Regions from separate parts of the Kitasatospora sp. NPDC094015 genome, predicted to be linked through region 2. Evidence: riboswitches for the same ligand, from Rfam matches in the RefSeq annotation. Region 2 holds a riboswitch; the other holds the start of a gene.
What was found. Region 2 has a riboswitch for S-adenosylmethionine ahead of ABT014_RS03260 (aminotransferase class V-fold PLP-dependent enzyme). Riboswitches for the same ligand answer to the same signal wherever they lie in the genome.

Region 1 (7,441 bases), on a different contig from region 2:
TCCGCTCCAGGTCGGTGGCGAAGTAGGCGGAGATGTAGCCCTTGTCGAAGCGCATGCCCTCGGTGAGCTCGAGCTCCAGACCGAAGGTGTTGCTCTCCTCGACGGTGATGACGCCTTCCTTGCCGACCTTGTCCATCGCCTCGGCGATGAGCTCGCCGATCTGGGTGTCGGCGGCGGAGATGGAGGCGGTGGAGGCGATCTGCTCCTTGGTCTCCACGTCCTTGGCCTGGGCGAGCAGCTGGTCGGAGACGGCCGCGACGGCCTTCTCGATGCCGCGCTTCAGGGCCATCGGGTTGGCGCCGGCGGCGACGTTGCGCAGGCCTTCCTTGACCAGGGCCTGGGCGAGCACGGTGGCGGTGGTGGTGCCGTCACCCGCGACGTCGTCGGTCTTCTTGGCGACCTCCTTGACGAGCTCCGCGCCGATCTTCTCGTAGGGGTCCTCGAGCTCGATCTCCTTGGCGATGGAGACACCGTCGTTGGTGATCGTGGGGGCGCCCCACTTCTTCTCAAGGACGACGTTGCGGCCCTTGGGGCCAAGCGTCACCTTGACGGCGTCGGCAAGCTGGTTCATCCCGCGCTCAAGGCCGCGGCGAGCTTCCTCGTCAAACGCGATGATCTTTGCCATGTGAAGTGGTCCTCCGGGACGCGATCGACTGCATCGGACCGAAGGGTGCCCGCGACGGACGGCCCTGCGAGCGGGGGTCCTGTCCCCAACCGCTCCCGGGAGGCCTCACCGACCCGATCCGTTTGTCACTCTCGTACCGAGAGTGCTAACGCCAATGATTAGCACTCTCGGGTGGCGAGTGCAAGCCCGATCGCGGGGTGTCCCGAACATGGCGGCAGGCCCGCACGGGGTTCCCGTACGGGCCTGCTGCCGTTGATCTGTGGCCGCCAGCTCATGACCGAGCCGAGGCTCCGCAGGTCGAAGAGGTCACGCAACGAGCGCGCGGACCATGTCCGCCTGCGGACCCTTCTGCCCCTGGGAGATCTCGAACTCGACCCGCTGGCCCTCCTCGAGGGTGCGGTAGCCGTCCATCTGGATCGCGCTGTAGTGGACGAACACGTCCGCACCACCGTCGACCGCGATGAAGCCGTAGCCCTTCTCGGCGTTGAACCACTTGACGGTGCCCTGAGCCATTCCGAACTCCCCTTGTGCTGTGCTGGCCCTTCACGGATCCGCAGGGTGCGGGTCCAGAGGTCTGGAAGGCCGGCCCGGGAACCCCCCTGGGCGCAGCCGTGCACGCCGCAGACCACCGCACCGGGGCCCGAAAGGGCCTTCGGAACGCGGGTGAATGCGTCGACCGCGGCTGAATGTATCCGGACATGCGCCCTCTGCAACAGGCCCAACTTTTGGGCAAATGCTATGAGCCCCAGGGGATATGACGGGATGAAAGCGGCACTTGTGAGCAATTGACGCCGGACATCGCGGACCAACGGAACAAATCGCCGGAATAATTCTGACGGCGGCCTGACAGTTCGGCGCACCGCTCCGGATCGCCGGTCTCAGCGAGCGGACAGACACTGCGTGCCCGACCGGAGCGCGGGGGCGGGCCGGCTGGAAACGGCCCCGAATACCCCTTCGTCCCGCACTCTATACCCAGCCACATGGGCAAATGTCCGGGCCGAACGCCGAAGGCCGCCGCCCGGACCGGAATTTCGGCATTCCGGTCCGGGCGGCGGCCCGTCACTGCTATGGCGCGGCCGGATCAGCAGCCGCCGGCCACCGCCGGGATGATCGAGACGGCGGCGCCGTCCTTGATGCCGGTCTGCAGGCCCTCGGCGAAACGCACGTCGTCGTCGTTCACGTACACGTTGACGAACCGGCGCAGCTGCCCGGCGTCGTCCAGGATCCGGGCCGAGATGCCGGGGTGGTTCTGCTCCAGGTCCGTGATCACCTCGGCCAGGGTGCCGCCCTCGGCGGTCACCTCGGCCGAGCCGCCGGTGTAGGTGCGCAGGATGGTGGGGATGCGGACGGTGGCGCTCATGGGCGTCTACTCCTTGCTGCGGGGTGGGGGAGGTGGCTCGGGGCGGGCGCGGGCTCAGGCCAGGCCGGCGGCCCGGAAGGACTCCAGGGTCGGCCGGATGGTGGCGGTCAGACCGGCGTCGGAGACGGCCTCCAGGGTCTTCAGGCCGTCACCGGTGTTGATCGCCACGGTCTCCTTGGCCGGGTCCAGCTGCCCGGTCTCGACCAGCTTCTTGAGCACGCCGACGGTGACGCCGCCCGCGGTCTCGGCGAAGATGCCCTCGGTGCGGGCCAGCAGCCGGATCGCCTCGACCACCTCGGCGTCGGTGACGTCCTCGACCGCGCCGCCGGTGCGCCGGGCGATGTCCAGCACGTACGGGCCGTCGGCCGGGTTGCCGATCGCCAGCGACTTGGCGATGGTGTCGGGCTTCACCGGCCGGATCACGTCGTGCCCGGCCTTGAAGGCGGCCGACACCGGGGAGCAGCCCTCGGCCTGGGCGCCGAAGATCCGGTACGGGCGGTCCTCGACCAGACCGAGCTTGATCAGCTCCTGCAGGCCCTTGTCGATCTTCGTGAGCTGCGAACCGGAGGCGATCGGGATGACGATCTGCTCCGGCAGCCGCCAGCCGAGCTGCTCGCAGATCTCGTACGCCAGCGTCTTGGAGCCCTCGCCGTAGTACGGGCGCAGGTTGACGTTGACGAAGCCCCAGCCCTCGCCGGCCGGGTCGCCGATCAGCTCGGAGCAGAACCGGTTCACGTCGTCGTAGTTGCCCTCGATGCCGACCAGTTCGCCGCCGTAGACACCGGCCATCACGACCTTGCCCTGCTCCAGGTCGTGCGGGATGAAGACGCAGGACTTGAAGCCGGCCCGGGCCGCCGCCGCACCGACCGCACCGGCCAGGTTGCCGGTCGAGGAGCAGGACAGGGTGGTGAAGTCGAAGGCGCGCGCCGCCTCGATGGCGCAGGCGACCACCCGGTCCTTGAAGGAGTGGGTCGGGTTGCCGGAGTCGTCCTTGACGTGCAGCTGCGCGGTGAAGCCCAGCTCGCGGCCCAGGTTGTCGGCCTTCACCAGCGGGGTCCAGCCCGGGTTCAGGTTCGGCTTGGTGGCCACGTCGGCGGGGACCGGCAGCAGCGGGGCGTAACGCCAGATCGAGGCCGGACCGGCCTCGATCCGCGCGCGCAGCTCCTCGGCCCGGTACGAGCCGAAGTCGTAGGCGATCTCCAGCGGGCCGAAGCACTCGACGCAGGCGAAGCTCGGGCCGAGCGGGGTGCGGGCGCCGCACTCGCGACAGGACAGCGCGGCGGCGGGGCCGAGGTCGACGGCAGGGGCTGCGACAGGGGTAGCGGTAGCCATGATGGCGGAGGCCTCTCTCCTCATCTTCCCCGTGGCGCGGGCGCGCCACAGGCCGGAATTGGCACCTGTCCCGCCGGGGCCTCGACCTGACGGTCGCTTCGCCGGACGGGAAGGTTGCCGGGACTTCAACGGGCCGTTCCCTCAGTCCCTCTGGATGAGCAATGTGGCGCGCGGTGTTGGAACCGGCAGCGCGTTTGTGGTCGTGCACAGCGACCCACCCCGACGTGCGAAGGTCGGATCGCATTACCAAGACTGTATCCGAAGGCCCCGGTACCACCTCATGGCGTCCGACACCCGAGACGGCGCCGCCCGACCGAGGAGCGAGATCTTGCCCGACCAGCCCCGGCCCGACGTGCTGCCCGAGGTGGCGTCCTGGCTGCGCCGCCGCTCCTGGGCGGCCGCCGACCGTCCGGTCGAGACGCTGCTGGCCGCCAAGCGGGCGGCGGGGGCGGCCGGTTCGGTCAGCGTGGTGCTGCCCGCGCTGGACGAGGAGCCGACCGTCGGCGAGATCGTGGGCGCGATCCGCACCGAGCTGATGGAGCGGATGCCGCTGGTCGACGAGCTGGTGGTGGTCGACTCCGGCTCGGTGGACCGCACCGCCGAGCGGGCCGCGGCGGCCGGCGCCCGGGTGGTGCACCGGGACGACATCCTGCCCCGGCTGCCGGCCGAGCCCGGCAAGGGCGAGGTGCTCTGGCGGTCGCTGCTGGTCACCCGCGGCGAGATCGTCTGCTTCATCGACGCCGACCTGCGCGAGTTCGACCCCGCCTTCGTCACCGGGATCATCGGTCCGCTGCTCACCGACCCGGGGATCCAGCTGGTCAAGGCGATGTACGACCGGCCGCTGGAGACCGCCGGCGCGGTCGTCCCGGCCGGCGGCGGCCGGGTCACCGAGCTGGTCGCCCGCCCGCTGCTGAACCTGCACTGGCCGCAGCTGGCCGGCTTCGTCCAGCCGCTCGGCGGCGAGTACGCGGCCCGCCGGACGCTGCTGGAGCGGCTGCCCTTCCCGACCGGGTACGGCGTCGAGCTCGGCCTGCTGGTGGACGCCCTGGACGCGGTCGGGCTGGACGCGCTGGCCCAGGTCGACGTCGGCGTGCGCCACCACCGCCACCAGGACGGCCAGGCCCTCGGCCGGATGGCCGCGACCATCTACCGCACCGCGCTGGAGCGCCTGGACCGCACCCACCGGCTGAAGGCCGGGGACGGGCTGCTGCACCCGCTGCTCACCCAGTTCTCCCGCGACCCCGAGACCCGCGGCTTCACCGCCCACACCCACCCGGTGCCGGCCGTGGAGCGCCCGCCGGTGCGCACCCTCCCCGAGTACCCGGGCCGGTAGCCGTCCCGGGGCGGGGAGCGCGGCGCGCCGCGCGCTGAGTGGTTTGCACACCCGATGTCGCGGCAAGCTTGGCAGTATGGCCGATCACGCGTCCGCACGTTCGAATCAGCCCGGCGCCGCCCCGATCCTGGTGGCCTCCAACCGCGGCCCGGTGTCCTTCACCAGTGAGGACGACGGCTCGCTGACCCTGCGCAGAGGAGGTGGCGGCCTGGTATCGGGCCTGTCCGCGATCGAGGACCCGAGCGCCGTCTGGGTCTGCGCGGCCCTCGGCGAGGCCGACCGGACGGCGGCCCGGCAGTCCCCCGACGGCCGGCTCGACCTGGCCGGCTTCGAGGTCGGCGGCCAGGCCGTCCGGATGCTGGACATCGATCCCGGCACCTTCGCCCGCGCCTACAACGGCGTGGCCAACTCCACCCTCTGGTTCGTCCACCACCTGCTCTACGACACCCCGGTCTCCCCCAACTTCGACGACCGCTTCCGCCGCGAGTGGGAGTCCTACACCACGTACAACACCGCCTTCGCCGAGGCGCTGGCCGCCGAGGCCGCCCCGGGCGCCGCCGTGATGATCCAGGACTACCACCTCTCGCTCGCCCCGGCGCTGCTCCGGGCGCTCCGCCCCGACCTGCGGATCGGCCACTTCTCGCACACCCCCTGGGCCCCGCCGGAGTACTACCGGATGCTGCCCGACGACGTCGGCGCGGCCGTGCTCACCGGGATCCTGGGCGCCGACCGGGCCGGCTTCCTGACCCGCCGCTGGGCCCTCGCCTTCGCCGAGTGCTGCGCCGACCTGCTCGGTGCCACCGTCGACCGCGAGCAGCTCACCGTCACCCACGCCGGCCGCACCACCCGGCTCGGGGTGCACGGCCTCGGCGCCGACGCCGACTTCCTGCGGGAGCGGGCGCACCGGCCGGACGTGGACGCCCGCCTCGCCACGCTGCGGGAGGCGGTCGGCGACCGCCGGACCATCGTCCGGGTGGACCGCACCGAGCTCAGCAAGAACATCGTCCGCGGCCTGCTCGCCTACCGGCACCTGCTGCGCACCAGGCCCGAGTGGCAGGGCCGGGTGGTGCACATCGCGTTCGCCTACCCCTCCCGGCACGACCTGCCCGAGTACCGCGAGTACACGGCGGCGGTGCAGCGCACCGCGCACGAGATCAACGACGAGTTCGGCACCCCCGCCTGGCAGCCGCTGATCCTGCACGTCAACGACGACTTCCCGCGCTCGCTGGCCGCCTACCGGCTGGCCGACGTGGCCCTGGTCAACCCGATCCGGGACGGCATGAACCTGGTCGCCAAGGAGATCCCGGTGGTCTCCGACCAGGGCTGCGCACTGGTCCTGTCCCGGGAGGCCGGCGCCTTCGCCGAACTCGCCGAGGACTCGATCACGGTCAACCCGTACGACGTGATCGCCACCGCCGAGGCGCTGCACCAGGCCCTCACCATGGCCCCGGGCGAGCGGGCCGACCGCACCAAGCGGCTGGCGGCCGCGGCCACCGCGCTGCCGCCGCAGCAGTGGTTCCTGGACCAGCTGGAGGCCCTGGGCTGAGACCGGCGCCGGGCGGCCCGCGAAGGCCGCCCGGCGGGCCGCTCAGCGCGCGTCGCCGAGCGCGGCCCCCAGCGCCGCCAGCAGCTCGACCACGCCGGCCGGGCCCGGCACCACCAGGTCCGCCCGGTCGGCGAGGGCGCTCACCGGTGCCTCGCCGTCGACGGCCGCGCTGCAGACCAGCAGGCCCGGCGCCCCGGCCGCGCGGCGGCGCTCGACCTCGTCGAAGGCGGGCAGGTCGCCGAGGTCGTCGCCGACGTACAGCACCGTGCGCAGCGGGCGCCCGGCGAGGAAGCCGGCCAGCGCGGCGCCCTTGTCCACCCCGGGCGGCCGCAGCTCCAGCACCATCCGGCCGGGCTCGACCATCAGGCCGTGCGCGGCGGCGAGCTCGGCGAGCGGGGCGCGCAGCAGCTCCAGCGCCTCCTGCGGCTGCTCGGCCCGGCGGGTGTGCACGGCGAGCGCCCGCCCCTTGTCCTCGGTCCAGGTGCCCGGCCGGGCACCCGCCCGCTCCAGCACGCCGGGCAGCGCGGCGCGTACGGCGGCCACCCCGGCGGGCGGCTCGGCCGCGGTCACCTCCTCGGTCCGGGCCTCCCAGCGCTCGGCGCCGTAGTGCCCGAGCACGGTGAGGTGCTCCAGCCCCGGCACGCCCGCGAAGCCGCCGTACGCCACCGCCGTCCCGGCCGGCCGGCCGGTGACCACCACCACGGCGCCGAGCCGGGGCGCCAGCGCGGAGAGCGCCGGTGCCACCCCGGGGTGCGCGCGGGCCTGCTCGGGGTCGGCCACGATCGGCGCCAGCGTCCCGTCGAAGTCCAGTCCCACCACGCTCTCGGCGGGGGCGGACAGCAGCGCCGCCAACCCCTCGCGGCCGGCGGCGGTGCGGGGCGTCTCGAACTCAAGGCTTCCCATGCCCCCGACCGTACCCACGCCGCCCGCCGCGATGCCTGCGCAGCGCCGCCGGGGCCCACGGCACCGCCGCCGGCTACCGCGCGTCGCGGCGGGCCTGGCGGACCCGGCGCAGCCGGTTCACCAGCACCGGCGCGTGGGCCAGCGCCTCCGGCCGGTCCAGCAGCGCGTTGAGCAGCTGGTAGTACCGGGTGCCGGAGATCCCCAGCTCCTCCCGGATCGCCCGCTCCTTGGCGCCGGACGTCCGCCAGGCCCGCGCCTCCAGCGCCAGCACCGCGAGATCGCGCTCACTCAGCCCAGCCATCGGTCACCTCCGCTTACGAGGTGTCATTCTGCCCGGCCGCC
Region 2 (7,441 bases):
ACGGCGGTGGGAGGCCAAGGGGGTAGCTCCTTCTTCCTGCTGGACTCACCCGAACGAGCGAAAGTCCGGAATATAGGTTTGACGCCAGACCCTAGTGAAGATCATGCTCCGGCGCCACTCCCCTACCGGAACGAACTTCCTACCCGCCACGGGACTTCACGCCGCCGACACATCCCGTCAACCAGGGGCTGACGACGGCTCACCGATTCAGGCCCGGGCCAACCGATTCAGCAGCAGGATCGAGGCCACCGGGCGCGCGCCGGCCTTGCGCACGCCGTCCGCCACCTCCTTGTCGGTGGACACCACCACCACCGGACGCCCCTGCGGCTCGGCCCGCACCAGACGGCGGATCAGCTCGTCCGCGGTCTCCCCGGTCCGGCTGAACCGCACCCGTACCCCGCGCGGCGGCGCCATCATCACCGGCACGTCCAGGTCCTGCCCGTCGAACACGCAGGTCACCTCGGCCTGGGTGCGCTGCGCCAGCATCGCCAGCCCGCCGAGCAGCCGCATCCGCTGCTGCTCCAGCGGCAGCGCCGGGTACCCGGACTTGGTCACGTTGTAGCCGTCCACCACCAGGTGCACCTGCGGGATCGCCAGCAGCTGGTCCAGCAGCGCCGGATCGTCCTCGGCCAGCCCGCGACGGGCCACGTCGTTGGGCGAGGCGGAGACCGGCTCCACCGCGTCCACCAGATCCGCCGGACGCAGCTGGACCACCGGCAGCGCCAGCTCCCGCTGGAGCCCCTGGGCCGAGTGCAGCACGGTGTCCAGCAGCAGCCGCAGCCGCATGTCCTCCACCGTGCGGCCCTCGCGGGCGGAGCGCCGGCCGGTCTCCACGGCCGTCTCCAGCTCGGTGATCCGGTGCTTGAGCCGGCGCACCTCGCTGTCGGCGGTGCTGCGCTCGGTCGCGCCCGCGGTGCGCAGCGCCTCCAGCTCGCTCAGCAGCTTTCGGCTCTCGGCCTGCGCCCGCCGGGTGTCGCTCTCCAGCGTGCGGACCCGCTTGCGCAGGGCCTCCGCCTCCTTGCGGACGCCCTCCGCCTCGGCCCGCTGGCGCTCCAGGTCGGCCCGCGCCCCTGCGCGGGCCTCGGCCAGTTCCTCCTGCAACTTCTCGACCAGCCGGGCGGCCTCCGCGGCGGCGCCCTCCGCGCCGGCCCGCTCGACCTCCTCGCCGGCCTCCACCACGACCCTGGTCCAGCCGGCCGTGCGCAGCAGGTACGCACCGGCGGCCACGTCCATCGGGTCGGCCGCACCGGGCACGGTGCCCGACTCGAGGGACTTCACCAGGTCCGGCTGGCCCAGCCGCAGGCGGTCGGCTATCCGCAGCCGGAACGCCGGGTCCGCCTCCAGCGCGGCGGCCAGCGCCGTCCCGGCGTACTTGGCCCGCCGGGCCGGCGTGAACTTGGCGTACTGGCGCAGCGAGGCGGGCAGGTCGGCGGCGGGGATCCCGCCGAGCGCGTCGGCGGCCAGCCCGACCACCCGGCGGCGGACGCCCTCGGGCAGCGGCCGGTCCAGCTGCTCGGGCGCGCCCGGGTCCTCCGCCCCGGGGTCGGGCTCGACCGTCGCCGCGGCGTCGTCCGGGCCGGGGAGCACCGGGTCCGCGGCGGGCTGCTGCCCCTGCGGCTCGGCGGGCCCCCTCGCTGCGTCCACCACGTGCTCGGCTCCGATCCTGGTCCGGCGGGGTCCGCACGGCCCTGTGCCGCTGCCCTGGAACTCACCGCTCTCTGCAATTGTCCCGTCTACCGTGCCCCACCGACAGCACGCCACACATCGGGGCGGGCCGTCCGGGCGCCGGGCCGGTCAGGCCCCGGGTGCTTCGTCCGCGGCCTCGTCGGCGCCGGGACGCGCCACCAGCTCGACCTGGTCGACCGCGTTGCACCAGCGGCAGCGCACCGACTCGATGGTCTCGCTGAGCACCTCGGTCTCCTCGACCTTCGACTCGCCGGCCAGGTCGAAGTGCAGGTACTCGACCACCCGGGCACTGCGCGTCACGTCGAAGCGGGTGAGGTTCCCGCACAGCGTGCAGCGCCAGCGGGTCTCGGCAGTGGGGGCGGCGATGGTCATCGGAGGTCCTCTCGGATCGTCCCGGTTCCGGGCCCTCCAGCCTATTGCCTGCGCCCCCGCGCCCCGGCACCGGTCCACCACCGGCGCCCTCACCCGCGCGCAGTAGTCCCGCGGTGCCCCCCGTCCCCGGCCGGGCAATGCTCGGAGGATGGCGCTCCCCCTCCTCGACCGGACCGTCCGTCCGCAGGCCGTAGGCCGGCTCCGGGCGCCGCAGGTCACCTACGCGCTGATCGCGCTGAGCGCCCTGGTCCTGCTCTGCGGCCCGAGCTTCGGTCTCAACCCGGTGTACGGCACCGGCGCCGCCCGGGCCTGCGCCGAGCAGCGCTACGAGCAGCGCTGGGGGGCCGTTCCGGCCGAACTGCTGAGCCGGCATCCGCTGACGGCGGACCAGCTGGCCGCCCTGCCCACCGCGGCGGACGGCTGCACGCTGCACGCCACCCCGGGCAAGAGCCCGGCGCTGTCGGTGCTGACCTCGTTGTTCGTGCACGCGGGATGGCTGCACCTGCTCGGCAACATGCTCTTCCTGTTCGTCTTCGGCCCCGGGGTGGAGGAGCGCCTGGGCCGGGTCAGGTTCCTGCTGCTGTACCTGGGGATCGGCTACCTGGCGACCTACGGCTACGCGCTGGCCGAGGCACACTCGGCGGACTCGGTGCGCGCGCTGGTCGGTGCCTCGGGCGCGATCGCCGGCGTGCTCGGCGCCTACCTGCGGCTGTTCCCGCGGGCCCGGGTGACAACCCTGGTGCCGGTCCTGCTCTTCCTGCCGCTGCGCTTCCCGGCCTGGCTGGTGCTCGGGCTGTGGTTCGCCCTGCAGGGGTGGTCGGTCAGCTCGGGCGGCTCGGGGGTGGCCTACCTGGTCCACGTGATCGGCTTCGCGGTGGGCTGGTCGGCCGCCTGGGCCGGCTGCGCGCGGGCCAGGAGACGCGCCACCTGACGGCCGATACGCTGGGCCCGTCCCCTCACACAGGAGTCCAGCGTGATCACCGCCATCGTCCTCATCAAGACCAGCGTCGACCGGATCCCCGAGATCGCCGAGGCGATCGCTTCGATCGAGGGCGTCAGCGAGGTCTACTCGGTCACCGGCAGCTACGACCTGGTGGCGATGGTCCGGGTGCGGCAGCACGACGACCTGGCCGAGGTGATCCCCGGCCAGGTCAACAAGGTGCCCGGGGTGGAGCACACCGAGACCCACATCGCCTTCCGCACCTACTCGCAGCACGACCTGGAGGCCGCCTTCGCGCTCGGTCTGGAGTGACCGGCCCGGAGTGACCGGCCCGGAGTGACCGGCCCGGAGTGACCGGCCCGGAGCGGGCGTTCAGCGGCGGGTGTCGGCCACGCAGCGCCCGCCCTCGTTGCGGTAGCTCCAGCGGGCGCCGTCGGCGACCAGCTCGCGGACCGCGCCCAGGAAGCGGTCCAGGTGCTCGTCCGGGGTGCCGGCACCGAAGCTGACCCGGATCGCGTTCAGGCTGCGCTCGCCGGGCAGCGAGGCCTCCGGCGCCCCGCACTCGGAGGGCGCCGCCTCCTCGCCGCCGAGCAGGGTCCGCACCAGCGGATGCGCGCAGAACAGGCCGTCGCGCACCCCGATGCCGTACTCGGCGGACAGCGCGGCCGAGAAGTGCGAGCTGTTCCAGCCCCGCACCACGAAGGAGAGCACCCCGACCCGGGCCGCGTCGGTGCCGAACAGGCTGAGCACCTTGACCTCCGGGATCGCGGCCAGCCCGGTCTGCAGCCGCTCGATCAGCTCCTGCTCCCTGGCCTGGAGCGCGTCGAAGCCGGCCTCGGTGAGCGCCCGGCAGGCCGAGGCGATCGCATAGGCGCCGATCACGTTGGGCGAGCCGGCCTCGTGCCGGGACGGGCCCGTGTGCCACTCGACGGCCACCGAGCCGTCCACCTCCCGGGCCACCGTCCGGCTGGCGCCGCCGCCGGCCAGGTACGGCTCGGCCGCGTCCAGCCAGTCGCTGCGCCCGGCCAGCACCCCGGCGCCGAACGGCGCGTACAGCTTGTGCCCGGAGAAGGCGATCCAGTCCACGCCCAGCTCGCGGACCGAGACCCGGTGGTGCGGGGCCAGCTGCGCCGCGTCCAGCACCACCCGGGCGCCGTGGCGGTGGGCGACCTCGGTCAGCTCGGCGACCGGCCACAGCTCGCCGGTGACGTTGGAGGCGCCGGTGACGCAGAACAGCCGCGGGCCCTCGGGGTGCTGGGTGAGCGCCGCCTCCAGCGCGGCGACCGCCTCGGCGTGCGAGCGCGGGGCGCGCAGGTAGCTGACGGTCAGGCCGTCCCGGCGCCAGGGCAGCAGCGAGGCGTGGTGCTCGGTCTCGAAGGCGAACACCCGGGTGCCGGCGGGCACCGCCGCGGCCAGCAGGTTGAGCGAGTCGGTGGTGGCGCGGGTGAAGACCACCTGGTCGCCCTCGCGCAGGTCGAGGAAGTCGGCGACGGCCTGCCGGCTCTGCTCGAACAGGTCGGTGGAGAGCTGGGAGAGGTAGCCGGCGCCGCGGTGCACGCTGCCGTAGTAGGGGGCGTAGGCGGCGACGTCGTCCCACACCCGCTGGAGCGCGGGGGCGCTGGCCGCGTAGTCGAGCGCGGCGTAGGTGACCTTCTCGCCGCCGACCAGCGGCACCTGGACGTCGTGGCCGAGCACGGCCAGCGGGGCACAGGAGGCCGGCTCGCCCTCGGGGGCGGCGGGCAGGGTGATGGTGGCAAGGGACATGGGATGCACTCCTCCTGGGGAAAGGACCCCGGGAGTGCGATGCCGGAGGTCCGCGCTTGCCACGCGGACGGATCGCCGAGTGGCCCGGTCCTCACCCAGGGCACCCCGCCACGGACGGAGGGTTGCCGGACAGCAAGCTGGGGCTTGTCGCTGTCACTCATGACCTGTCGTGGACTCTAGGACAGCATCCGGAGGGTGGTCAAACACCGTTCCGGCATCCGGACGCACCGGGGCCCGCCGCGCTTTCGGCACGGCGGGCCCCGGTCGGCTCCGGCGCTCGTCCGGTCGGCTCCGCTCAGTCGCGGGCGGTGGCCGCCACCCAGTCCTTCAGGGTCGCCTCGGCCTCGCCCGAGTCGATCGCGGCGGCGGTCCGCGCCATCCCGGCCGCCAGCTGCTCGGCCAGGGGCGCGTCGGTCAGGTCCAGCGCCACCAGCGCGGCCGCCGCGTTCAGCAGGACGGCGTCCCGCACCGGGCCGCGCTCGCCGGCCACCAGCCGCCGCACCACGCTCGCGTTGTACTCGGCGTCGGCGCCGCGCAGCGCCTCGATGCCGACCAGCTCGATGCCCACCTCGCGCGGGTCGAAGCTGCTCTCCTCCACCCGGCCGTCGCGCACCAGCCAGATCCGCGAGGTGGTGGAGATGGTGAGCTCGTCCAGCCCGTCGTCACCGCGGAAGACCAGCGCGGTGGAGCCGCGCCGGGCCAGCACGCCGGCGATCAGGCCGGCCAGCCGGGTGTCGAAGCAGCCGATGGCGTGCGCGGTCACCTTGGCCGGGTTGGTGAGCGGGCCGAGGATGTTGAAGGCGGTGGGCACGCCCAGGTCGCGGCGGGCCTGCGCGGCGTGCCGCATCGCGGGGTGGAACTTGGCCGCGAAGCAGAAGGTCAGGCCGGTCTCCTCGGCGACCTCGGCGACCCGCCGGGCGCTCAGGTCGAGCCGGATGCCGAGCTTCTCCAGCACGTCGGAGGAGCCGCTGGCCGAGGAGGCGGCCCGGTTGCCGTGCTTGACCACCTTGGCGCCGGCCGCCGCCGCCACGATCGCCGACATGGTCGAGATGTTGACCGTCTTGGCCCGGTCGCCGCCGGTGCCGACGATGTCCACCGCCGGGCCCGGGATGTACAGCGGCTCGGCGTGCGCGTACATCGCGTCGACCAGGCCGGAGACCTCCTCGACCGTCTCGCCCTTGGCCCGCAGCGCCACCATGAAGCCGGCCACCTGGACCGGGGTGGCCTCGCCGGTCATGATCCGGTCCATCGCCCAGGCCGCGTCGGCCTGGGCGAGGTCCTCCCCCTTCAACAGCATCGTCAGGACGTCCGGCCAGGTGCGGACCACCTGCGCGGGGTCGTCGCCGCCGTTCGCAGGGTGCACGTTCACCATGGCTGACTCCAGCTCTCAATCGGTACATCGCCGTCGGGTCGGAGCCAGCCTAGCGACCGGCGCGGGGCCCGCGCCGAAATCCCGGGACGGCTTCTCTCCTGGTGAGACGACCGACCGGACGACCGCCGGACGACCGGCGGACGAGCGGTGAGAGCGGTCCGGTCAGCGGTGCGCCGGGGTCCGCCGGGAGATCCGGTCCCGCAGCAGGGTGGCGGCGGCACCGGCCAGCGCCACCGGGTCGACCGGGTGCGAGACCGCGGCGTCGGCCCGGCTCCAGGCGGCCAGCCAGGCGTCCTGCGGGCGGCCGATCACCACCAGCAGCGGCGGGCAGCCGTAGATCTCGTCCTTCAGCTGGCGGGCGAGGCCCAGCCCGCCGGCCGGCACCGCCTCGCCGTCGAGCACGCAGAGGTCGATCCCGCCCTTCTCCAGCGCCCGCAGCACGGCCGGGGTGGTCGCGCACTCCAGGTACGTGACCTCGGGAAGGTCGGTGGCGGGGCGGCGCCCGAGCGCCAGGGTGACCTGCTCGCGGGTGTTGCGGTCGTCGCTGTAGACGAGAACGGTGAGCGTCTCGTCGGTCCTGTGCGCCATGGGCCCTGCTCCCGGGTGCTCGTCCCCATTAATAGGTGTCGTGCGTGTCGGCTCCGCGCGGCCGGTGTGATCCGGACCACGTTCACCTCCGGATGCTACTCCCGCCCACCCCCCGTGGTGAGCCCCTGACGCGATCTCGCTCAAGCCGCCGCGCGCACCGCTCACTCCTACGGGTGTACCGCCGTCACCCTGTGCGCCGCGGACCACCCGGACGGCTCCGCCTTTACACCCCTGCCACCCCGGGGCCCCGGGGGACACACGGAGCAGACGAGTGGCCGGGCCCGCCAGGGGCCCACCGAACAACCGTCAGAAATCGGACAATGCCCAGCGAGCGGCACCCGGCGGCCGCCGCCGCGCGTCCAACGGGGCATACCGCACGCACCGGACACTCCGAGGGAGACCCCCCGACGTGAAGACGGAATAAGGGACCGACATAATGTCCGTCGTGGCGACAGCAACAGCAACAGAAACCGGACACGCGCACGGAGCGGTCAACAGGCCGAACCTGGTCAGCGTCGGAACCATTGTCTGGCTGAGCTCCGAGCTGATGTTCTTCGCGGCCCTGTTCGCGATGTACTTCACGCTCCGCTCGGTCAAGGGCTCGGAGTTCTGGACCGAGAAGGCGAGCGCCCTCAACGTCCCGTTCTCCTCGGTGAACACCACGATCCTGGTGCTCTCCTCGCTCACCTGCCAGCTCGGCGTCTTCGCCGCCGAGCGCG

Region 1: linked by a shared signal. The riboswitch ahead of thrC (threonine synthase) and the one ahead of ABT014_RS03260 (aminotransferase class V-fold PLP-dependent enzyme) in region 2 are both predicted to bind S-adenosylmethionine.

Annotation. Positions count from the first base shown of each region.
Region 1 covers NZ_JBEOUL010000003.1:355,011-362,451, forward strand. Annotated here, with positions in the region: gene groL (chaperonin GroEL) at 1-625, opposite strand, end outside; gene ABT014_RS05880 (cold-shock protein) at 932-1,138, opposite strand; gene ABT014_RS05885 (ubiquitin-like small modifier protein 1) at 1,707-1,985, opposite strand; gene thrC (threonine synthase) at 2,040-3,317, opposite strand; SAM riboswitch class I at 3,335-3,478, opposite strand; gene ABT014_RS05895 (glucosyl-3-phosphoglycerate synthase) at 3,670-4,650, shown strand; gene ABT014_RS05900 (alpha,alpha-trehalose-phosphate synthase (UDP-forming)) at 4,727-6,196, shown strand; gene otsB (trehalose-phosphatase) at 6,239-7,099, opposite strand; gene ABT014_RS05910 (DUF3263 domain-containing protein) at 7,173-7,400, opposite strand.
Region 2 covers NZ_JBEOUL010000002.1:209,051-216,491, forward strand. Annotated here, with positions in the region: gene ABT014_RS03235 (C40 family peptidase) at 1-18, opposite strand, end outside; gene ABT014_RS03240 (NYN domain-containing protein) at 208-1,587, opposite strand; gene ABT014_RS03245 (hypothetical protein) at 1,795-2,058, opposite strand; gene ABT014_RS03250 (rhomboid family intramembrane serine protease) at 2,207-2,989, shown strand; gene ABT014_RS03255 (Lrp/AsnC family transcriptional regulator) at 3,032-3,310, shown strand; gene ABT014_RS03260 (aminotransferase class V-fold PLP-dependent enzyme) at 3,371-4,762, opposite strand; SAM riboswitch class IV at 4,810-4,927, opposite strand; gene trpD (anthranilate phosphoribosyltransferase) at 5,058-6,134, opposite strand; gene ABT014_RS03270 (hypothetical protein) at 6,297-6,722, opposite strand; gene ctaE (aa3-type cytochrome oxidase subunit III) at 7,159-7,441, shown strand, end outside.